Regions from separate parts of the Variovorax sp. 10L421 genome, predicted to be linked through region 3. Evidence: predicted binding sites of a transcription regulator. Region 3 holds the regulator's gene; each other region holds the start of a gene.
What was found. Region 3 encodes sigma-54, which starts transcription at its own class of promoters, with help from an activator protein. Its sites were predicted from a motif close to TGGCANGNAANCTGCTTT; they were not measured.

Region 1: a site for sigma-54 is predicted at 4,089-4,106, ahead of AC1DFC_RS02750 (ammonium transporter). Genes of this name have one in related genera too.
Region 2: a site for sigma-54 is predicted at 5,726-5,743, ahead of AC1DFC_RS16590 (circularly permuted type 2 ATP-grasp protein). Genes of this name have one in related genera too.

Annotation. Positions count from the first base shown of each region.
Region 1 is NZ_JBFTJJ010000001.1:552,496-559,771, reverse strand. Features, by position in the region: gene AC1DFC_RS02770 (peptidoglycan DD-metalloendopeptidase family protein) at 1-342, shown strand, start outside; gene AC1DFC_RS02765 (nucleotidyltransferase family protein) at 385-636, shown strand; gene AC1DFC_RS02760 (M14 family metallopeptidase) at 721-1,656, opposite strand; gene AC1DFC_RS02755 (MBL fold metallo-hydrolase) at 1,768-2,739, opposite strand; gene AC1DFC_RS02750 (ammonium transporter) at 2,816-4,018, opposite strand; gene AC1DFC_RS02745 (LytTR family DNA-binding domain-containing protein) at 4,170-5,075, opposite strand; gene AC1DFC_RS02740 (acyltransferase family protein) at 5,233-6,453, shown strand; gene AC1DFC_RS02735 (PaaI family thioesterase) at 6,383-6,817, opposite strand; gene ylqF (ribosome biogenesis GTPase YlqF) at 6,984-7,276, opposite strand, start outside.
Region 2 is NZ_JBFTJJ010000011.1:171,990-179,265, reverse strand. Features, by position in the region: gene AC1DFC_RS16615 (DeoR/GlpR family DNA-binding transcription regulator) at 1-466, shown strand, start outside; gene glpK (glycerol kinase GlpK) at 653-2,149, shown strand; gene AC1DFC_RS16605 (hypothetical protein) at 2,265-2,783, shown strand; gene AC1DFC_RS16600 (hypothetical protein) at 2,806-3,261, shown strand; gene AC1DFC_RS16595 (alpha-E domain-containing protein) at 3,230-4,186, opposite strand; gene AC1DFC_RS16590 (circularly permuted type 2 ATP-grasp protein) at 4,201-5,697, opposite strand; gene AC1DFC_RS16585 (DNA internalization-related competence protein ComEC/Rec2) at 5,858-7,276, opposite strand, start outside.
Region 3 is NZ_JBFTJJ010000018.1:100,813-108,088, forward strand. Features, by position in the region: gene AC1DFC_RS21495 (sensor histidine kinase) at 1-1,011, shown strand, start outside; gene AC1DFC_RS21500 (cytochrome b) at 1,103-1,687, shown strand; gene AC1DFC_RS21505 (YceI family protein) at 1,684-2,277, shown strand; gene AC1DFC_RS21510 (YceI family protein) at 2,334-2,978, shown strand; gene AC1DFC_RS21515 (phospholipase D family protein) at 3,016-4,701, opposite strand; gene rpoN (RNA polymerase factor sigma-54) at 4,721-6,298, opposite strand; gene lptB (LPS export ABC transporter ATP-binding protein) at 6,453-7,247, opposite strand.

The sequences.
Region 1 (7,276 bases), on a different contig from region 3:
GGCCTGCGCCGCGTGTTCAACGGCCAGTCGCGCAATCCGCACAGCGGCATGGACATCGCGGCCGGCACCGGCACGCCGGTGCTCGCGCCCCTGCCCGGCAAGGTGATCGACACGGGAGACTATTTCTTCAACGGCGGCACCGTCTGGCTCGACCACGGCGGCGGCCTGCTGACCATGTACTGCCACCTGAGCCGCGTCGACGTGAAGGTCGGCGACGTGATGAAGACCGGCGAACCATTGGCCGCCGTCGGAGCGACTGGTCGCGTGACGGGGCCGCATCTGCACTGGTCGGTGATGCTGAACCGGGCGATGGTGGACCCGGCGTTGTTCATTGCGGTTTGAGATCGAGCGAGCAGCCGCACCACACTCCAACATCGCGCCGGCATTCGCGAGATTGCACTGAGTCACCACGTCAATGGCGTGTGGGTGTTCGGCTCTGCATCGCGCGGCGAGGACGGGCCTGACAGCGACCTCGATCTGCTGGTCGAACCCACCGCGCAAACCACCCTCATGAACGTTGGAGCGATCAGGTTCGAACTGAAGAGCCTGCTTGGCTTGGAGGTTGACGTGCTGACGCCCAACGGTTTGCCTCCGAAGTTTCGCGATCAAGTACTACGCGAGGATGTGCCGGTATGACCGGAAAACGCAAGATGCCGTGGTGCGCAACCTCGAAGTGATCGGTGAAGCCGCGAAGCTATTGGAGACCTGAACCTCAGTGCCTCAGATCGGCTTGGTCAGATAAACCGCCTCGCGCCCGACGATCACGCGCTGCGCCGGCATGAAGATCGTGCAGTCGTCGCACAGCGCGCGAATTTCCTCGTCGCCGTTGGTCGCGATCAGTTCGCCCTTGGCGAAGGTCTCGAAGCCGATCAACGGCCGCACGAAGGCGAAGTCCGGCGACCTGATGACGTGCGTCTGCAGCAGCTGGAAGCGCCGTTGCGGCTCGGGCGCAGGCGCGGCCAGGTCCTTGTCGACGAGGCCGAAGTACGCGAGGAAGTCGTACGTGACGGCCGTCGCCAGTTCCGATGCCGAACGCAGAAAGTGCTGGCCGCACTCGACCACCATCGCCACGCCCTTGCCGTCCGGCCCGCCGTGGCTGCCGTACTGGATCAGCGGGGTGCCCGAGCCCAGGCCGTCGGGCATCACGAGGTGCACCGAGGGACGGCCGATGGCCAGCGCGACCTTGGCGTTGCGCTCGAACGCCGGGTAGACCCAGAACGGCACGACGGGCTGGCTGGTCGAGTGGATGTCGAGGATGTGGTCGGCCGCATCGACCACCGGGCGAAGGATGCGCGCACGGCTCAGCTCGGGGCTGTCTTCGCTGCCGTCCAGCCACTCGGGCGACCAGATGCGGTTGAGGTTGTGCACGAGCTGGCGGCTGTCGAAGGGGAGCGCCTCGTTGAAGGACTCGTACGCGGCCACGTTGGCAAAACTCACGGTAAGCGTGCCGATCTTCGGGCGCACGTTGTTGTCGAGCAGGTGCGTGGCCGCCGTCATGCCGCAGATCTCGTTGCCATGCGTCAGCGCGTTGATCAGCACGTGCGGGCCGGGCTTGCCGGACTCGAAGCGGTGCACGTAGTCGATGCCGACGTTGCCCTTGCGGTACGCAGAAAGGTCGCGGGGGAGGACTTCGAGGGCGGGGGGAGATTGGGTCATGGGGCGAATGGTTAAGGCGAAGCGGTCGGCCAGTTTGCTACAGGACGCGCATTCGCGCCGAGGGCGCAGCAACACCGGCCCGCGCCGCTCGGGCTTCATCCATTCAGCCGGCTATCGCACCTGCTGGTAGTCCACCGGCACCCACACGTAGCCCTTGCCCTCGGCCCGCAGGTGCCCCAGCCCCGGGAACGGCAGGTGGGCACTGCCCACGAGGTAGCGCCCCTTGGCCGCGTCGGCGTACGCCTTCTTGCGCTCCACGGCGGCAGGCTTCGAGTCGACGTCGAACGAGATCGTGACCTGCGGCTGCGCGAACTGCACGGCGGCAACGTGCATCAGGTCGCCCCACAGCACCAGCTTCTGGCCCTTGGACTCGACGACGTAGATGTTGTGGCCCGGCGTGTGGCCATGGGCGGGCACGGCCCTGATGCCGGGCAGCAGGTCGGTGCCGCCCTTCATGCCCTTGAACTTGCCGGCTTCCACGTACGGGTTCAGCGACGCCATCGCGCTCCGGAAGAAGTCCTTCATCTCGGCAGGGGCCTTCTCCAGGTTGGCCTTGCTCAGCCAGAAGTCGGCGTCTTCCTGCCCGGCGTGGATGGTGGCGTTGGGAAACACCAGCTTGCCGTCCTGCACGAGGCCGCCGACGTGGTCGCCGTGCATGTGGGTGATGAGCACGTCGTCGACCTGGTCGGGCTGGTAGCCCGCGGCCTTGAGGTTGGCCTGCAGGCTGCCGAGGGTAGGGCCGAACAGGCCGCCGGCGCCGGTGTCGACCAGCACCAGCTTGCTGCCGGTGTTGATGAGGTAGCCGTTCACCGAGGTGGGCACGGCATCCTTCTCGAAACCGCGATCGAGCAGCTTGCCGACCTGCGCCTGCGTGGTGTTGGTGAGCAGCTTCTTGGGTTCGAGGTCGAGAGTGCCGTCGAACAGCGCAGTCACCTCGAAGTCGCCGAGCATCATCCGGTAGAAGCCGGGCGCCTGGGTCTTGACCTGCGGGGCGCCGGCCTGCGCCGCGAACGAAAGCATCAACAGGCTGCCGGCCAGTGCGGCGATGCCGCGGCGCAGCCAGCGGGCGGGTGTTCTTGTCATGGGTTCTACTCCTCGGCGGTTGTAAGGGGCGCCGAGAATAGCCCAAGCAGGCCCATCCTGCTGCGATGGCTGGCGATTACCAGTTGACCTCGCGCTCCGGCGTGGCCGAGATGTGATGGATCGACAGGTCGGCGCCGTCGTACTCCTCCTCCTGCGACAGCCGCAGCCCCACCGAAGCCTTGAGCGCGCCATACACCGCCGCACCCGCCAGCGCGGCCCAGGCCACGCCGATGACGGTGCCGATGAGCTGCGCCCACACGTTCACCCCGCCGATGCCTCCCAGCGCCTGCGTGCCGAAGATGCCCGCCGCGATGCCGCCCCAGGTGCCGCACAGGCCGTGCAGCGGCCACACGCCGAGCACGTCGTCGATCTTCCATTTGTTCTGCACCAGCGTGAACATGTAGACGAAGATCGCGCCCGCCACGCCGCCCACCACCAGCGCGCCCAGCGGATGCATCAGGTCGGAGCCGGCGCACACGGCCACCAGGCCGGCGAGCGGGCCGTTGTAGACGAAGCCGGGGTCGTTTTTGCCCATGGCCAGTGCGACCAGCGTGCCGCCGACCATCGCCATCAGCGAGTTGACGGCCACAAGGCCCGAGATCTTGTCGATGCTCTGCGCGCTCATCACGTTGAAGCCGAACCAGCCCACGCACAGCACCCACGCACCGAGCGCGAGGAACGGGATGTTCGATGGCGGATGCGCGCTCAGCGAGCCGTCGCCCCTGTAGCGGTTGCGCCGCGCGCCCAGCAGCAGCACCGCCGGCAGCGCGAGCCAGCCGCCCACCGCGTGCACCACCACCGAGCCCGCGAAGTCATGGAACTCGTGGCCCGTGAGCGAGGCGATCCAGCCCTGGATGCCGAAGTGCTTGTTCCACGCGATGCCCTCGTACAGCGGGTAGACGAAGCCGACGATCACCGCAGTCGCGATCAGCTGCGGCCAGAACTTGGCGCGCTCGGCAATGCCGCCCGAGATGATGGCCGGGATGGCTGCCGCGAAGGTGAGCAGGAAGAAGAACTTCACCAGCTCGTAGCCGCTCTTTTCCGCCAGCTCGGTGGCACCGACGAAGAAGTGCGTGCCGTAGGCCACGCCGTAACCCACGAGGAAATACACGATGGTCGACACCGAGAAGTCGACCAGGATCTTCACCAGCGCATTGACCTGGTTCTTCTTGCGTACGGTGCCCAGTTCGAGAAAGGCAAAACCGGCGTGCATGGCCAGGACCATGATGGCGCCGAGAAGGATGAACAGCGCATCTGCGCCCTGTTTGAGTGCGTCCATTGAAGCTTCTTGCTGATTTTTGATTCGAATTGGTGCGTCGCACCTGAATGACCTGGAGCGGTCGATCGATGAAGCAAAAATGGTGCCCGAAGGCTCTTCGATGGTGCGCAATGAACCAAAACGGACTTCCGCGAGCCCGCCACGCACCGGATCAGCCCGCGCCGGCGCGCAACGCGTCCCGGTGGCGGCGGCTGCAGGGCACGGTGGTGCCGTCGTGCATGTGCAGCCGGGCATCGCCGCCGTCCAGCGGCTCGATTTCCTTGATGCGGCCCAGGTTCACCGCATGGCTTCGGTGCACCCGAACGAAGCGGACGGGGTCGAGCTGCGCCAGGAAGTCGGTCAGCGTGGCGCGCAGCAGGTAGTCATGGCCGTTGACGTGCAGGCCGACGTAGTTGCCCTCGGCCTGGAGCCAGTCGATGTCGGTGGCGGCGATGAGGAATTCGCGGCGCAGCTTGCGCACCAGGAAACGCTCGGGGCGCACGGGCGGCGACAAGGCTTCGGGCTCGGCGGGTGCGGCGCCCTCCTGTTCCGCCGGAGCCTCCGGCGCATCGAGCACCCGCGCCTCGCCCTGCAGCCGCAGCATGAACAGCCGGTAAGCCCAGATGCCGAAGACGATGCTTGCGTACACACGCACGTCCTTCAGGTACTCGTAGCCCCATTGGTCGATCCAGCCGCCGAATTCGTAGCGTTCGCCGGCCAACGCGTAGACGACTGCGCGCAACCCGAACATGCCCACCACGTGGACCACGCTGAACGCCACGCTCGCCACCGCATGCCAGGCCAGGAAGCGCACCCAGTGCCCGCGCACCAGCGGCGACAGCCGGCGCTCGACGGCAACCAGCGCCGGGATCAGCAGCAACAGCACCAGGTGGCTCGATCCTTCCCAGGTCGCGACCTCCCAGTTGGCGCGCGGCACAGCGCGCGCGCGCATGTCGACGATCGCGACCATCGTGCTGAACACGGCCTGCAGCGTCATCAACACGATCCAGAAGGCCACCTCCACGGGACGGCGGATCGGCTCGTAGCGCTCGTAGAGGTTCCTGCGTGGGTCTCCCATGGGGCGGGATTCTCCCGAAAACGGGCCTTTGGGGGCGGTGAATTTCGTCCCTCGAGACCACCGCTCGTCACAAAGCGGGGGGCATCCGTCCCCCGGATGCGCCGCGCGGGGAACACGGGCCCGAGCATCGCGGCTTCTTTGCATCGAGGAGCTTGCGATGAACACCGCCGCCGACCCGTCCGCCCATCGCCGCCACGACATCGACGCCCTGCGCGCGCTGGCCTTCCTGTTCGTCATCCTCTATCACGTGGGCATGTACTACGTGGCCGACTGGCCCTGGCACCTGAAGAGCCCGCACGCGGCCGAATGGCTGCAGTGGCCGATGCGCGTCCTGAACCTCTGGCGCATGGACCTCGTCTTCCTGGTCTCGGGCGTGTCGCTCGGCTTCCTGAGCCGGGGCCAGGGCACCTGGGGCCTGCTGCGCAGCCGGGGGCTGCGGCTGATGCTGCCACTGGCCTTCGGCATGGCGGTGATCGTGCCGTACCAGGCCTATGCGCAGGGGGTGGCCAACGGGCTGGTCGCGCCGGGCTTCGGTGCCTTCGTGCTGCGCTACCTGTCGATGGCCGAACCGTGGCCGAAGCGGGCCTTCGACGGCGCGGAGTTCGGCATCACCTGGAACCACCTCTGGTACCTGCCCTATCTGTTCACCTACACGGCGCTGGTCGCGCTGACACTGCCGCTGTGGAATTCCGCCGCCGGCCAGTGGCTGCGACGCGGCTTCAACGGCCTGCGCGGCTGGAAACTGCTGTTGCTGCCTGCCGTGCCGCTGCTCGTCTTCACCACGCTGCTGGCCTCGCGCTTTCCCCCCACGCACAACCTTGTGCGCGACTTTCACCTGCACAGCCTGTACTTCACGATGTTCCTCTACGGCTACTGGATGGGCGTGGACACCGGCGTGTGGAGGGAACTGGAGCGGCTGCGCCGGGTGTCGCTCACGCTTGCGGTCGCGGTGATCGCCGCCTTCATCGCGCTGCGGGCCGGCGCGAAGGGCCCGGCGTCCGGCCTGCCGATGGACACGCTGCGCATGCTCTACCTGTGGCTGGCCGTCGCGGCCATCCTCGGCCATGCCCACCGCCACCTGAACCGCCCATGGCCCTGGCTTCGCTGGGCCAACGAGTCGGTGTACCCGTGGTACGTGCTGCACCAGACGCTGATCATCGCTGCCGCGAGCGCGCTGGCACCGCTTGCGCTCGGCCCGGTGCTGGAGCCCGCGCTGCTGGTGGCGCTCACGGTGCTCGGCTGCTGGGCGCTGACCGACGGTCTGATCCGCCGCGTGAACTGGCTTCGGCCGCTGTTCGGGCTGAAGCTCAGGCAGCCGGCTTCGCCGCAGCCTCTTCCACCGGAACCAGGATGGCGTTCCCCGTCGCCACGAGCTTGAGCGCATCGTCGCCTCCGCCTTCGGGTTGCGCATAAAGCTCGGACGCAACGAACACCTGCTTGCGCCCGGCCTTCGCCACACGCGCGCGTGCCACGAAGGCTTGACCCACGGCCGGTGACATGAAGTTCACCGAGAAGTGCGACGTCATCACGCGGCCGGCCAGCGAGGCGGCTGCGTAGCCGCTCACGGTATCGAGCAGTGCGGAGATCATCCCCGCGTGGAGGAAGCCGGCGTACTGCCCCATGTCTTCCTTGCGCCATTTCATGCGCAGCTCGGCCTCGCCGTTGCCGGCCTGGGTGGCCTCAATGCCGGCCCAGCGATTGAAGGATGCGGTTTCGTTGAGAGCCTTGAAGGTTTCGAGCATGGCGTGTCCTTTGCGGGGGCGGGTGTGAGAAGCGGTTCAGGCCACTCTACGAACCACGCAGGACAGGCGCCGTCACGCGCGTGACGGGCGGGGCAGTGAACAATTGCATTGGCGACAGCGGCGCTCTTCGCGCCGGAGTGGCGAGTCTCGGGGCGTCGGGCGCCTCTCAGGCGTCCTGTTCGGGCGCGATCTCGGGCTTCGGCTTGCCCTTGTGCTTGCGCGCGGCCTTCTTCGCCGCGCGCTCGGCATCGGCACGCTGGCCATCGGCCAGCCACAGCGTGAACTCTTCCGGCGTTTCGAGCGTGATGCGCCCCAGGTTGCCCGCGCGAAACTCGTGCATCACGATCTCCGCTGCCTTCTGAAGGTTGACGCGGCCCTTGCCCAGCAGCGCGCCGCGCTTGCGGCCGATGGTGTCGAGCAGCGCCTCGTCCTTCATGCCGGCCATGGTCTCGGTGTCGA
Region 2 (7,276 bases), on a different contig from region 3:
CACCACCGAAGCCATCGCCAAGGCGCTGCTGCGCCACACCGGCCTGCGCGTGATCACCAACAACCTGAACGTGGCCACCATCCTGAGCGGCAACACCTCGTGCGAGGTGATCGTGGCGGGCGGCTCGGTGCGCCCGCGCGACCGCGCCATCGTGGGCGAGGCCACCATCGATTTCATCCGCCAGTTCAAGGTCGACATCGCACTGATCGGCGTGTCGAGCATCGAGGCGGACGGCTCGCTGCGCGACTTCGACCTGCGCGAGGTGAAGGTGGCGCAGACCATCATTGCCCAGGCACGCGAGGTGTGGCTGGCGGCCGATGCGAGCAAGTTCAACCGGCCCGCGATGATCCAGCTGGGCACGCTGTCGCAGATCGACCGGCTGTTCACGGATGCGGAGCCGCCTGCGCCTTTTGCGGACCTGCTGCATGCGGCGCAGGTGCGCCTGGAAATCGCGCGTGAATCATGAGCACATCCCCTGTTGCTCCCGCCTTGCTCCCTCCCCCTCTGGGGGAGGGTTGGGGTGGGGGCACGGCGGCCTCCGCAGACGCATCGCGCCTCATCGAAGGCCCGCCCCCATCCCGGCCCTCCCCCGGAAGGGGACGGAGCAAGACAACGTCGGTTCGATGAGCGGACTCAGAGAAACATTGCCCCTATGACCACCTACCTGCTAGCCCTCGACCAAGGCACCTCCAGCTCGCGCAGCATCGTGTTCGACCGCGAAGGCCACATCGTCGCCATTGCACAGAAGGAACTCACGCAGATCTATCCGCAGCCCGGCTGGGTCGAGCACGACCCGATGGAAATCTGGCGCAGCCAGCTCGCCACCGCGCGCGAAGTGCTGGTGAAGGCGAAGCTGCAGCCCACCGACATTCACGCCATCGGCATCACCAACCAGCGCGAGACCACCGTCCTGTGGAACCGCAAGACCGGCCAGCCGGTGCACCACGCCATCGTCTGGCAGGACCGCCGCGCCGAGCCGCTGTGCGCGCAGCTGCGCGACGCGGGCATGACCGACACCATCCGCGAGAAGACCGGGCTGGTGATCGATGCGTACTTCTCCGGCACCAAGCTGCGCTGGCTGCTCGACAACGTGCCCGGCGCGCGCGCGCAGGCCGAGCGCGGCGAACTGGCCTTCGGCACCGTTGACAGCTGGCTCATGTGGCAGCTCACCGGCGGCAAGGTGCACGTGACGGACGTCAGCAATGCCTCGCGCACGATGCTCTTCAACGTGCACCGGAACGAATGGGACGCCGACCTGCTCGCCGCACTGGAGATCCCCGCCGCGCTCATGCCGAAAGTGCAGCCGTCGAGTTCGCACTTCGCCGATACCGACGCGGCACTGCTGGGCCATGCGCTACCCATCGGCGGCGTGGCCGGCGACCAGCAGAGCGCCCTCTTCGGCCAGGCCTGCTTCGAGGCCGGCATGGCCAAGAACACCTACGGCACCGGCTGCTTTTTGCTGATGCACACGGGCGGCGCGTTCCAGCCCTCGCACAACGGACTGCTCGTGACCAGCGCCGCGCAGACCGACAAGACGCCGCAATACGCGATGGAAGGCAGCGTGTTCGTCGGCGGCGCCGTGGTGCAGTGGCTGCGCGACGGACTCAAGGCCATCAAGGGCAGCGCCGAGGTGCAGTCGCTGGCCGAGAGCGTGCCCGATGCGGGCGGCGTGATGATGGTGCCGGCCTTCACCGGCCTCGGCGCGCCCTACTGGGACGCGGACGCGCGCGGCACGATCACGGGGCTCACGCGCGGCACCACGGTCGCGCACATCGCGCGCGCCGCGCTCGAAAGCATCGCCTACCAGAGCGCCGCGCTGCTGCAGGCCATGAGCCGCGACGCAGTGGCTGCCGGCGGCAAGCCCGTGGCCGAGCTGCGCGTGGACGGCGGCGCGAGCGTGAACGACCTGCTGATGCAGTTCCAGGCCGACCTGCTGGGCATTCCGGTGGTGCGGCCCGAAGTGATCGAGACCACCGCGCTGGGCGCCGCGTATCTCGCTGGGCTTTCCACCGGCGTCTACACCGACGCGCGCCAGCTGTCGAAGCTGTGGAAGATCGAGCGGCGCTTCATGCCCACCATGGGCCGCGCGCAGGCGGAGGAGTCGATGGCACGCTGGGAGCGCGCGGTGCGGCAGGCCACGGCGACCTGATCGTTCCGGGGGCTACCGTGGGCGGCGCAAATACCTCGCCACCATCGGGGCACTGGGGCGCGTAGCGCAGGCCCCGGGGCAGAATGCGCCCGCCCCGATCTCCCGCGCTACCTGCTTGACCACCCGTCCCTCCCCTCCGCGCAATGCCCTGCCCGCCTGCTGCGTGGTAGGCGCAACACTGCTGGCGCTCATTGCGCTGGGCCACGACGGCCGGCGCATCGCGCAGCTCGCGGTGCTTGCAGCGCCCATGGTGCTGTGGCTTGCGTGGCCATTGCGCAGCACGCAGACGCGGCGATTGCGCACCCTGCTGGTCTGGCTTTGGGCCATTGGCTTCGCGCTCGACGGCGCAGTGCGCGCCTACCTGCTCGACACCTACCAGGCCGCGCCCGACAGCGCGATGGTGCTCGGCGCCGCAGCCAACACCAACGCGCGCGAAGGCACCGAATACCTGTGGATGCATTGGCGCTCCGAAGCGGGGCAACGACCTTTTCGCGCGGACTGGACCGCCTGGGTCCTCGCGGACTTGCTCCACATCCGATGGAATGGCCAAATTCCCACGCGCAACGTGCTGAGCGACGCCTATCGATGGCAGGCGCCGGAGATGCCGGTGGCCATCGAATCCTTTTCGCGCTGACGCCCCCTCCGGAGAGAAAACGATGACGAAGGAAGTAGTGTCGATGTTCCCGTGCTCGGGCAGGCACCGCAGGGTGCTGCCGGTAGTCCTGTGCCTCTTCGCCTTGCCGAGCGCCGCGGCCTGGAGCATCGACGACGATCGCTCCAATTCGTTCAAGCACGGCCTTTACGAAATCAGGGAAGAAGCGAGGCGGTTCGTCTTTCAGGAGAACGCCCGCCACGGCACGCAATGGGAAGCCACCGAACCGAACGCCAAGGTCTTCGTTCCGTTGTGCAAGACACCGCTGAAAACCGGTTGGGCCACAGGATCGCCCCGTCCCGGCGTCAGCGTGGCATGCGCCCGGTCCATCGACGGGAGCTATCGCGCGTGGAACGTCACCGTGCCGGTGCGCAACGGCCCCGCCGGATCGACGCACTGGCCGTGTAGCCGCGCGCGCCCACAGGACCTCAGTGCGCAGGAACCAGGAAGTCCTGGCTGATGCGCCCGCCCAGTTCGTTCACTCGGTCGAGGAACTGCGTGAGGTACGCGTGCAGCCCGGTCGCCAGGATCTCGTCGACGCGCGCGTACTGCAGGTCGGCCAGCAGCTTGCCGGCGCGACGCTGGGTTTCGGCGCTCTGCTCGTTCTGCACCTTCGCGAGGTTGTTCACCACCTCGACCAGGCTCGCGTGCAGCGAGCGCGGCATGTCGGCGCGAAGAATCAGCAGTTCGGCCACGCGCTCGGGCTTGATCACGTCGCGGTACACCTTGCGGTAGACCTCGAAGGCCGAGACGCTGCGCAGGATCGCGCTCCAGTGATAGAAGTCGTACTCCTGGTCTTCCTCGGTGGCGGTGCCGAAGAACTCGCTGTTGAGCGCGTGGAACTTCACGTCAACCAGGCGCGCGGTGTTGTCGGCGCGCTCCAAAAAGGTGCCCAGGCGCGAGAAATAAAACGCCTCATCCTGGAGCATGGTGCCCAGCGTGACGCCGCGCGAGAGGTGCGAGCGGAACTTGACCCATTCGAAGAATTGGCCCGGGTCGCGCTCGAAGTCGCCTGCGCGCAGCATGCGGTTCACTTCGAGCCAGGTGGTGTTCTGCGTTTCCCAGGCTTCGGTGGTGAGCGCGCCGCGCACGGCACGGGCGTTCTCGCGCGCGGCTTTGAGACAGGACACGATCGACGAGGCGTTGCTCTCGTCCTTGACCATGAACTCCATCACTTCCTTGGGCGCGATCTGGTCGTACTTCTTGTTGTACCAGGGCAGCAGCTCGCTGATGGAGAGCACGCCCTGCCAGCCGTACTTGGCAACTTCGGCGGACTGGGGCAGCAGCGAGGTCTGGTAGTTGACGTCCAGCATGCGCGCCGTGTTCTCGGCGCGCTCGGTGTAGCGGGACATCCAGTAGAGATGATCGGCGGTGCGTGACAGCATCGGTGGTGCTCCTACTACGATTGGCTTTGCGACTGCGCGGGCGCCGCCTTGGGCTTGGGTGCGCGGTCGGCTTCGAGAATCCAGGTGTCCTTGGTGCCGCCGCCCTGCGACGAGTTGACCACCAAGGACCCCTCTTTGAGCGCTACGCGCGTGAGGCCGCCGGGCACCATCTGCACCTCGCTGCCCGAGAGCACGAAGGGGCGCAGATCGATGTGGCGCGGCGCAATGCCGGCGTCCACGAAGGTGGGCGAGGTCGACAGGCTCAGCGTGGGCTGGGCGATGTAGCCGTCGGGCTTGGCGATCACGGCCTTCTTGAAGTCCTCGATCTCGGCCTGCGTGGCGGCCGGTCCGATCAGCATGCCGTAGCCGCCGGCACCGTGCACCTCCTTGACGACCAGGTCCTTCATGTTGTCGAGCGTGTACTGCAGCTCGTCCTTGTTGCGGCACATGTAGGTGGGCACGTTCTTCAGGATCGGCTTCTCGCCGAGGTAGAACTCGACCATCTTCGGCACGTACGGGTAGATCGACTTGTCGTCGGCCACACCGGTGCCCACGGCATTGCAGATCACGACGTTGCCTTCACGGTACGCGCGCATCAGGCCGGCGCAGCCGAGCGTGGACGTGGGGCGGAACACCTCGGGGTCGAGGAAGTCGTCGTCCACGCGGCGGTAGATGACGTCGACGCGCTTCGGCCCGCGCGTGGTGCGCATGTAGACGAAGTTGTCCTTGACGAACAGGTCCTGTCCCTCGACCAGTTCCACGCCCATCTGCTGCGCGAGGAAGGCGTGCTCGAAGTAGGCGCTGTTGTACATGCCCGGCGTGAGCACCACCACCGTGGGCTCGGCCGTGGCCGGCGGCGCGCTGGCGCGCAGCGTCTCTAGCAGCAGGTCGGGGTAGTGCGCGACCGGCGCGATGCGGTTCTGATTGAACAGCTCGGGGAAGAGCCGCATCATCATCTTGCGGTTCTCCAGCATGTAGCTCACGCCGCTGGGCACGCGCAGGTTGTCTTCGAGCACGTAGTACTCGCCGTTGCCCTGGGCATCGGGCGCGCGCACGATGTCGATGCCCGAGATGTTCGAGTAGACGTTGTGCGGCACGTTGACGCCCATCATCTCGGGGCGGAACTGCGCGTTGTTCAGGATCTGCTCGGCCGGGATGATGCCGGCCTTGATGATTTCCTGGTCGTGGTAGACGTCATGAAGAAAGCGGTTGAGCGCCGTGACGCGCTGCACCAGCCCCTTTTCCATGCTCTCCCACTCGTGGGCCGGAATGATGCGAGGCAGCAGGTCGAACGGGATGAGCCGCTCGGTGCCGGAGCCATCCTCATCCTTCGCGCCATACACCGCGAAGGTAATGCCGACCCGGCGGAAAATCATTTCCGCCTCTTCGCGTCGCGAACGCATCACCTCACCGGGTTGCTTCGCGAGCCATTGGTCGTAGCGCTTGTAGTGCTGTCGGATCGCAGCCCCCGCATAGGGCAACTGCTCATACATCTCGTCGAATTTGTGCATGGGACGACCAATCTCCTTGAGCTATAGCTTAGCAAGTTCAGGGCCAGTAGAACCCCTTATGCCGAGGCCGCGTACGGGTCGAGCGACTTTTTTTCGGCCTGGCGCAAGCGTCCCGATGATGGCAGGAACAACGGCCTCCCCCGAAAATCCAGAGCCGGCTTCAGGGCGGGCTGTGCTGCCAATATCGCGCGTTCCGCTCGCGCTCGCAGGCCAGGTCCCCGGGGCGCACGCTGCTCCAGTGCGCTGCGCCGCACCGGGTGTTCTCGACCAGCCGCCCGCCGCGCTCCAGGTAGCGCGCCGCCACTTCCTGCGCCGGATGGCCGAAGCGGTTGCGGTACCCCGCCTGGACGATGGCGATGCGCGGCTTCACCGCGTCGAGGAACGCCGGGCTCGACGAGGTCTTGCTGCCATGATGCGGCACCAGCAGCACGTCGGCGCGCAGCAGTTCCGGCGTGCGCGTGACGAGCGCCGCCTCCTGCAACCGCTCGATGTCGCCGACCAGCAGCGCCACGGCGCGGCCGCTGTCGATGCGCAACACGCACGACACCGCATTGGGTTTGGTGAAGCCGCGGTAGTCGGTGTCGAACGGATGCAGCACCTCGAAGCGCACGCCGTCCCAGCTCCAGGCCTGCCCCGCCTCGCAACGCCGCGCCGCACGCATCGCCTGCAGCGGGTGCGTGGCCTCGATGGAACTCAGCAGCGCGGCCTGCGGCTGAATCGCGAGCACCGCGGGCGCGCCGCCGGTGTGGTCGAGGTCGCGGTGGCTCAGCACCAGCGTGTCGAGGCGCTCGCCGTATGCCCGCAGCAACGGCACGAGCACGCGATGGCCGGCATCGCTTTCCAGGCTGTAGCGCGGGCCGGCGTCGTAGAGCAGGCTGTGTGTCGCGGTACGCACGAGCACCGCGTTGCCCTGGCCGACGTCAGCGGCGAGCAGTTCGAATTCGCCGGCCGCGGGCCGGGGTGCCTGCCACAGCAGCACCGGCAACAGCAGCGGAACGCCGAGGGCGCGCAGCGACCCGGGCAGCCGCATGGCCAGCAGCGCGCCGCCGGCCACGCCGCAGGCGGCCATCCACCAGGGCGGCGCGGCCACCGAGAGCGTGGCATACGGCAGCCCGGCCAGCCATTGCAGCAGCAGCGCCAGCACCTGCACGGCGCGGGCCGCCAGATCCCACAGCGGCGCCACGGCCACGCCGAGCATCGCCAGAGGCGTGATCACCAGCGTGACCCAAGGGATCGCCACCGCATTGGCCAACAGGCCGATCAGCGAAACCTGCTGGAACAACAGCAGGCTGAGCGGCGTGATCGCGAGCGTGATGACCCACTGCTCACGCAGGAACTGGAGCAGGCGGGAAGACGCGCCGGTCTTCCGCTCTCCGGGCACCCCGGCGTCGGTGGCGAACAGCACGCCCACCGCCACGAAGCTGAGCCAGAAACCGGCCTGCATCAAGGCCCAGGGATCGAGCGCGACCACCACGGCCGCCGTCAACAGCCACACATGCGGCCAGGGCCAGCGCCGGCCCGTGAGGCGCAGCAGCGCGACCGTCGCCAGCATCCAGACCGTGCGCTGCGAAGGCACGCC
Region 3 (7,276 bases):
ATGGAGGCGGTTCAGTACACCGTGGGCTCGCTGGCGCGCGCGCAGCAGGCGCTCGAAGGGCTGACCAACCAGCTGCTCGAAATCGGCCGCATCGAGGCCGCGGTCGATCCGCTGCGTCCGGCGGCAGTGGCTCTGGCGCCCCTGCTGCTGGGGCTGGCGCGGCAGGCAGGCGACGGCCGGGTGCTGGTGCGCTGCCCGCACGACGCCATCGCCTGGAGCGACACCTTGTCGGTGCGCCGCGTGCTCGCCAACCTGGTCGACAACGCCGTCAAGTTCACGCCGCGCGGGCGCGTGCTGCTGGCGGTGCGGGCGCGCCGGCGCGGGACCGGCCGTGCCTGGCGCGTCGAGGTGCGCGACAGCGGCATCGGCATCGCGGCCGACGCGCAGCAGCGCGTGTTCGACGACTTCGAGCAGATCGGCAACGTCGAGCGCAACCTGCAGCGCGGCCACGGGCTGGGCTTGGCGATCGTGCGGCGGCTGGCGGCGCAGCTCGGCATTGCGGTGTCGCTTCGCTCGGCGCCGGGGCGGGGGTCGGTGTTCAGCTTCGAGCTGCCTGCCGCGCCCGACGGCGCGATGGTGGCGGCGCGCCCTGCTTCCGCGCCGCAGGACGACGGCGCCGATGCAACGCACACGCTGCGCCCCGGGCTCGCAGTGCTGGTGGTGGAAGACAACACGGTGGTGGCCGACAGTCTCAGTGCCCTGCTGCGGCAATGGGACGTGGAGCCGCGCGTCTATGCCAGCGCCGCCGAGGCGCTGGCGCTGGCCGACCTGCGCGCGCTCGACGCGGCGCTGTGCGACATCCGCCTGCCGGGTGCGCTCGACGGCATCGCGCTGGCCGACAAGCTGCAGCGGCAGAAGCCGTCGCTGGCGATCGCGCTGATTTCGGCCGACATCAACGAAGCCACCCAGCGGCTCGCCGCCGAGCGTGGCTGGCATGCGCTGCGCAAGCCGGTGCAGCCGGACGAACTGCGCGGGGTGCTGCTGAGGGCGCAACAGCCGTCGCAGGGCTGAGGCCGGCAGGGCGGCGGGCTGGCACGGGCCGTGCGGTGATGTCATCGCTTCCGATATATGCTCCGCGCACAGGCCGCCTGTCCTGCTCACGATGTCCTCCGACACATCTTCATCCCCCCTCGCAGCCGACGCGCGCTACGACCCGTTCACGATGGCGCTGCACTGGCTGCTTGCGGCCCTGATCGTGGGCTCGTTCGGCGTAGGGCTCTACATGACGGGGCTGCCGTTCTCGCCGCTGCGCCTGAAGATCTACAGCTGGCACAAGTGGGCGGGCGTCACCATCCTCGCGCTGTCGGCGCTGCGGCTGCTGTGGCGGCTCGGGCATCGTCCACCGGCGCTCCCGCCGGGCATGTCGGCGCTCCAGCTGGCGAGCTACCGCATCAGCCACACGCTGATGTACCTGCTGTTCTTCGCGGTGCCGCTGTCCGGGTGGGCCTACAGCTCGGCCATGGGCATGCCGGTGGCGTGGTTCGGCGTGCTGCCGCTGCCCGACTTCGTGCCGGTCGACCACGCCTTCGCCGAGGCGGTGCTGCAGCCGCTGCACCGCAACTGCGCCTTCGTGCTGGCAGGCGTCACGCTGCTGCACGTGGCGGCGGTGCTCAAGCACCACTGGATCGACCGCGACGGTCTTCTCAAACGCATGTGGCCCCGGCCACGCAAGGAACCAGCTCGATGATCAAGCGCCTGTTTTTCCGTCTCGCGCCGTCGCTCGCGGCGCTGGCTTTCGCCACCCTGGCGCTGCCGGCCGGCGCCGAGCCCGCAGCGGCAAAGCTCGTGGCCGACAAGAGCCAGATCGTCTTCGTCAGCAAGCAAATGGGCGTGCCCGTGGAAGGCACGTTCAAGAAATTCGACGCGCAGGTGGCCTTCGACCCGAAGAAGCCCGAGGGCGGCACCGTCGCGCTGCAGATCGACACGGCCAGCGCCGGCTTCGGCGTCCCGATGAGCGATGCGGAACTGCCCAAGCAGCCGTGGTTCGACGCCGCGCACTTCCCGCAGGCAAGCTTCCAGTCGAGCGCCATCAAGGCGCTGGGCGACGGCAAGTTCGAGATGGCGGGCAAGCTCACCATCAAGGGCATCGCCAAATACGTGACGGTGCCCGTCAGCATCGCCGCGGCCGGCGGCAAGGAGGCGGTTGCCACGGGGAGCTTCACGATCCAGCGGCTCGACTACAAGGTGGGCGAAGGCGAATGGACCGACACCTCGACGGTCGGCAACGACGTGCAGGTGCGCTTCAGGTTCACGCTCACGGGCTTCGGGCCGTTGTGAAGCGCCAGGCTGTCCGCCCCTCACTCACTTTCCTCTTTCCTCCCGCATCCAACACCATGAAAAAGCTCCTTCTCGCCGCGGCCCTGTCGGCCGCCGCATTCACCGGCAGCGCCACGGCGCAGCAACAGCAACTGCCAACGGAATTCGCCCCGGCCGTGGCCGCCAAGCCCGCGGGCGGGCCGGCGAAGAACGCCAACTACGTGATCGATCCGACTCACACCTTCGTGATGTACGAGATGGGGCACTACGGCACCACCACCAACCGCGGGCGCTTCAGCACCAAGGACGGCTCCGTGCAGATCGACGGCACCGGCGCCAGCGGCAAGGTCGACATCACGATGGACATCAGCTCCATCAACACCGGCGTCGACCTGCTCAACCGCCATGTGCAGAGCAAGGATTTCTTCAACGTGGCCGAGTTTCCGATCGGCCGCTTCGTGGCCGACCGCATCGATTTCAGCGGCGGCAAGGTGACCGACGTGCCCGGCACGCTCACGCTGATGGGCCAGACCAGGCCTGTGACGCTGAAGGCCGTGCGCTTCAACTGCTACCTGAGCCCGCTGATCAACCGCCAGGTGTGCGGCGGCGACTTCGAGACCACGGTGGAGCGCAGCGACTGGGGCATCACCTGGGGGCTGAACTTCGGCTTCGAGAACAAGGTGAAGCTGCTGGTGCAGGTCGAAGCGGTCAACGTGCAATGACACCGCTGCCCGGCCTGGCCGGCGCCACGAGCACCAGCTAGAGCAGGCTCTCCGGCGTCAGCGGCGCCAGCAATTCGAGCATGACCCGGCCCCAGAAACTGGAGTCGGGCTCCTCGGTCAGCACGGTGAGCTTGCCGGCATCCTCGCTGACCCATTCGATGCGCGACTCGTTGCTGCCTTCGGCAAAGCGCAGCCGGTAGGCGCCCTGCTGCTTGAGCACGTCGATGAGTTTCAGCGCCTGCTGCGCCATCTCGGCGCTGTGGATGATCAGCCCGATCTCGGTGTTGGCCGACTCCGAGCGCGGGTCGAAATTCATCGAGCCGACGAACAGCGTGCGCCGGTCGATCACGGCCGACTTGGCATGCAGCCTGCCCACCGAGGTGCCGAACAGGCCCAGCCGCACGCTGCGCCGGGTGCGCGTGGAGCTCAGCTCGTAGAGGTCGGCGCCGAGCTTGAGCATGTCGGGCCGGTAGCGGCGGTAGGCGGTGTGCACCAGCGGCTCGTCGGTGGCGGCCAGCGAATTGGTGACGACGCTGATCTTCACGTTGCGGTTGCGGATCTCGCGCATCACCTCCAGCCCCGTGGCGCCCGGGATCAGGTAGGGCGAGACGATGGTCACTTCGGAGCGTGCACGGCGCATCTGCTCGACCACGTTGTAGCGCACGCTGTCGACGTCGAGCAGCGGCACGCCGCCGTAGGAGGCGGTCTTGCCGATCACGCGCTCGGGCGAATCGGCATAGGCCTCGGCGGTGGTCCAGATCAGGCCGAGCTTGCCGGCGTTCAGGTCTTCCACCATCGGGCTGTAGCCGAGCAGGTCGTTGGGCGCGGGCTTCGGCGGCGGTGGAGTAGTGTCGGGGCCGGTGACCGCGTCGAAGCGGCGCTGCAGCTCTTCGGCCGACAACTCGCTGCGCACCACCGACTGGATCGGCCGCACGTAGATGCTGTTCCAGTACTGGTCGAACAGGCTGCCCAGCCGCGGGATCAGCGCACCAGTGACGAAGGTGTCGAGGTCGAGAAAATTCTCGCCCGCGGTGCGCGTGAAGTACTGGTTGCCGATGTTGCGCCCGCCCGCCACCGCCATCGCGCCGTCGGCGATGAACAGCTTGTTGTGCATGCGCCGGTTGACGCGGCTGAAGTCGAACAGCGAGGCAGTGAAGCGCTTCAGGATGCTCGCGCGCCCGGCCGGGAACGGGTTGAACAGGCGCAGTTCGACGTTGGGCGTGGCGGCAAAGCCGAGCAGCAGTTCGTCCTCGCCCGAGGTGTAGAGATCGTCCATCAGCACCCGCACGCGCACGCCGCGCTGGGCGGCGTCGCGCAGGGTGCGCAGCAGGTAGCGGCCGGTCTCGTCGTTCTCGATCTGGTAGTACTGCACGTCGAGCGTGCGCTGGGCACGGCGGGCCAGCTGGATGCGGGTGTCGAAGGCGAAGTCGCCACCGGGCATCAGGCGAAAACCGCTCAGGTCGGGGTCGGGCTGCGAGGCCAGCGCGAGCTTGCCGAGTGCGGTGTCGGCCGAGACGGCCATGGCCTTGGTGGGTGCGCGCGGGGCCTCGTTGGGCAGGGTGGCGCAGCCGGTGGCGAGCAGTGCGAAAGCCGCGAACAACAGCGCCAGGCCCCAGCGCCAATACGGTCCAGGTCCGTTCGGGGAACACCGCGGAACCGGCTCCGCCGGGCCGCAGGTGTTGCCCCCTGCAAGGGGGTTGGCGAAGCGACACGAAGTGCGCATAGCCTGGGGGTGTGCCAAGTTACAGGGCTTTGCGCAGGTTCGCGGGCGCGATGCGCAGCGCCTCGCGGTACTTGGCCACGGTGCGCCGTGCGCACTCGATGCCCTGCTCTTTCAGCATCTCGGAGATCTGGCTGTCCGACAGCGGCTTCTTGATGCTCTCGGAACTCACGAACTGCTTGATCAGCGCGCGCACCGCGGTGCTCGACGCATTGCCGCCCGTCTCGGTGCCCAGCGCCGAGCCGAAGAAGTACTTGAGCTCGACGGTGCCGAACGGCGTGGCCATGTACTTGGCGGTGGTCACGCGCGAGATGGTCGATTCGTGCAGGCCCAGCTCGTCGGCGATCTCGCGCAGCACCAGCGGGCGCATCGCGAGTTCGCCATGCACGAAGTAGCTCTTCTGCCGCTCGACGATGGCGTTGCTCACGCGCAGGATGGTGTCGAAACGCTGCTGGATGTTCTTGATGAACCAGCGCGCCTCCTGCAGCCGCTGCGACAGCGCCTGGCTGCCCTCGCCCTTGTGCGACTTGAGCGCGCCGGCATAGATGTCGTGCACGCGCAGACGCGGCATCACCTCGGGGTTCAACATGACGCGGAACTTCACGTTGGTGCCGCGGCCGGTCTTGGTGACGATCACATCGGGAATGACGATGTTGCGCTCCACGTCGACGAAGCGCCGGCCCGGCTTGGGCTCCAGCCGCGCGATGATCTGCAGCGCCGAGCGCACCAGCTCCTCGCTGCTGCGGGTGAGCGTGGCCAGGCGCTTGAAATCGCGGCGCGCAAGCAGCTCCATCGGCTGCTTGCAGACGGTGATGGCGGTCTTGCGGACCAGCGCCTCTTCGTCGGTCTCGTCCTCGCTGGCCATGGCGCGCAGCTGGATGCCCAGGCATTCGCCGAGGTCGCGCGCGCCTACGCCCACGGGCTCCAGGCTCTGCAGCAGTCCGAGCGCCACCTGGAAGTGATGCACGAGGTCGTCGAACTGGTCGTTGTCGTCGCCAGCCAGGCCCGAGGCCAGCGCGGGCAGCGAGTCTTCGAGGTAGCCGTCGTCGTTGAGAGATTCGATGAGAAAGCGCAGCGCGGCGCTGTCGTTCTCGTTCAGGCGCAGGCTCAGCGCCTGGCGGTGCAGGAACGACTGCAGCGACTCCTGGCTGCGCGCGAGTTCAGTGGCGTCGGCACGTTCGTCGTCGCCGAGGTTGTTCTGGCGCGCGGGCGCGTCGCTGCCCCACTCGCTGTCGTCGGGCGCCGCCATGTCGACGGTGCCGTCGCCTTCCCAGTCGGGCTCACGCTCGGTGATCTCGGCAGCTGGCCCGTCGGTATCCGCCGTGGTGGTGCTGGTGGTCTCGGCGGGCGCACTGGCGGCCGAAGGCGCGAAGTCGCTCTCGCCCTCATCGCGCGGAACCGGCGCATCAGCCGTGTCGAGCCCGAATTCCTCGCGCGCCGCTTCTTCCGCGGTGCGTTCGAGGAACGGGTTTTCGTCCAGCATCTGCTCGACTTCCTGGCTCAGTTCGAGCGTGGAAAGCTGAAGCAGCCGGATGGACTGCTGCAGCTGTGGCGTCAGTGCCAGATGCTGCGAGACGCGAAGGGACAGCCCTTGCTTCATGAGGAAATGGCCCCCCCCCAGGCTGCGCGCTTCGCGCTACGCCAACCCCCTACCGGGGACGGGCCGGCCGCTTCGGGCGGCCGTGCGCGGCGGCCCCCGCGAGGAAGCTCCGCGCGGACGGTGGCCACGATGATCCTTGACCCTCGCCGCACGATCACATCCGGAAGTGTTCGCCCAGGTACACCCTGCGTACTTCGGCGTTGTCGACGATCTCCGAGGGTGTGCCTTGTGCCAGCACATGCCCGTCGCTGATGATGAACGCATGATCGCAGATACCCAGCGTTTCACGCACGTTGTGGTCGGTGATGAGCACGCCGATGCCGCGCTCCTTCAGGAAGCTGATGATCCGCTGGATTTCGATCACCGCGATCGGGTCGATGCCGGCGAAGGGCTCGTCCAGCAGGATGAAGCGCGGCTGGGTGGCCAGCGCGCGCGCGATCTCGACGCGGCGGCGCTCGCCGCCCGACAGCGCCAGCGCGGGCGAGTCGCGCAGGTGGTCCACCCGCAGGTCGGCCAGCAGTTCGGACAGTCGCTCTTCGATGTGCTGCTTCGACAGTGGCGCCATCTTGCCGTTGGCATCGGGCTCGCTCTGGAGCTCGAGCACGGCGCGCACGTTTTCCTCGACCGTGAGCTTGCGGAAGATCGAGGCCTCCTGCGGCAGGTAGCTCAGGCCCATGCGGGCGCGGCGGTGGATCGGCATGTGGGCGATGGGCTCGCCGTCGATGGTGATGTCGCCCGCATCGGCGCGCACCAGCCCCACGATCATGTAGAACGAGGTGGTCTTGCCCGCGCCGTTCGGCCCGAGCAGCCCGACGACTTCGCCCTTCTGCACGTCGAGCGAGACGTCCTTCACGACCGTGCGGCTGCCATAGCTCTTCTTCAGGCCGCGCGCGACCAGGCGGCTGCCCGGCGTGCTGTTGGCGTCCTGCGATACAACGGATTCGATCACTTGCGGGTTTCTCCCTCGTCACCGAGCGT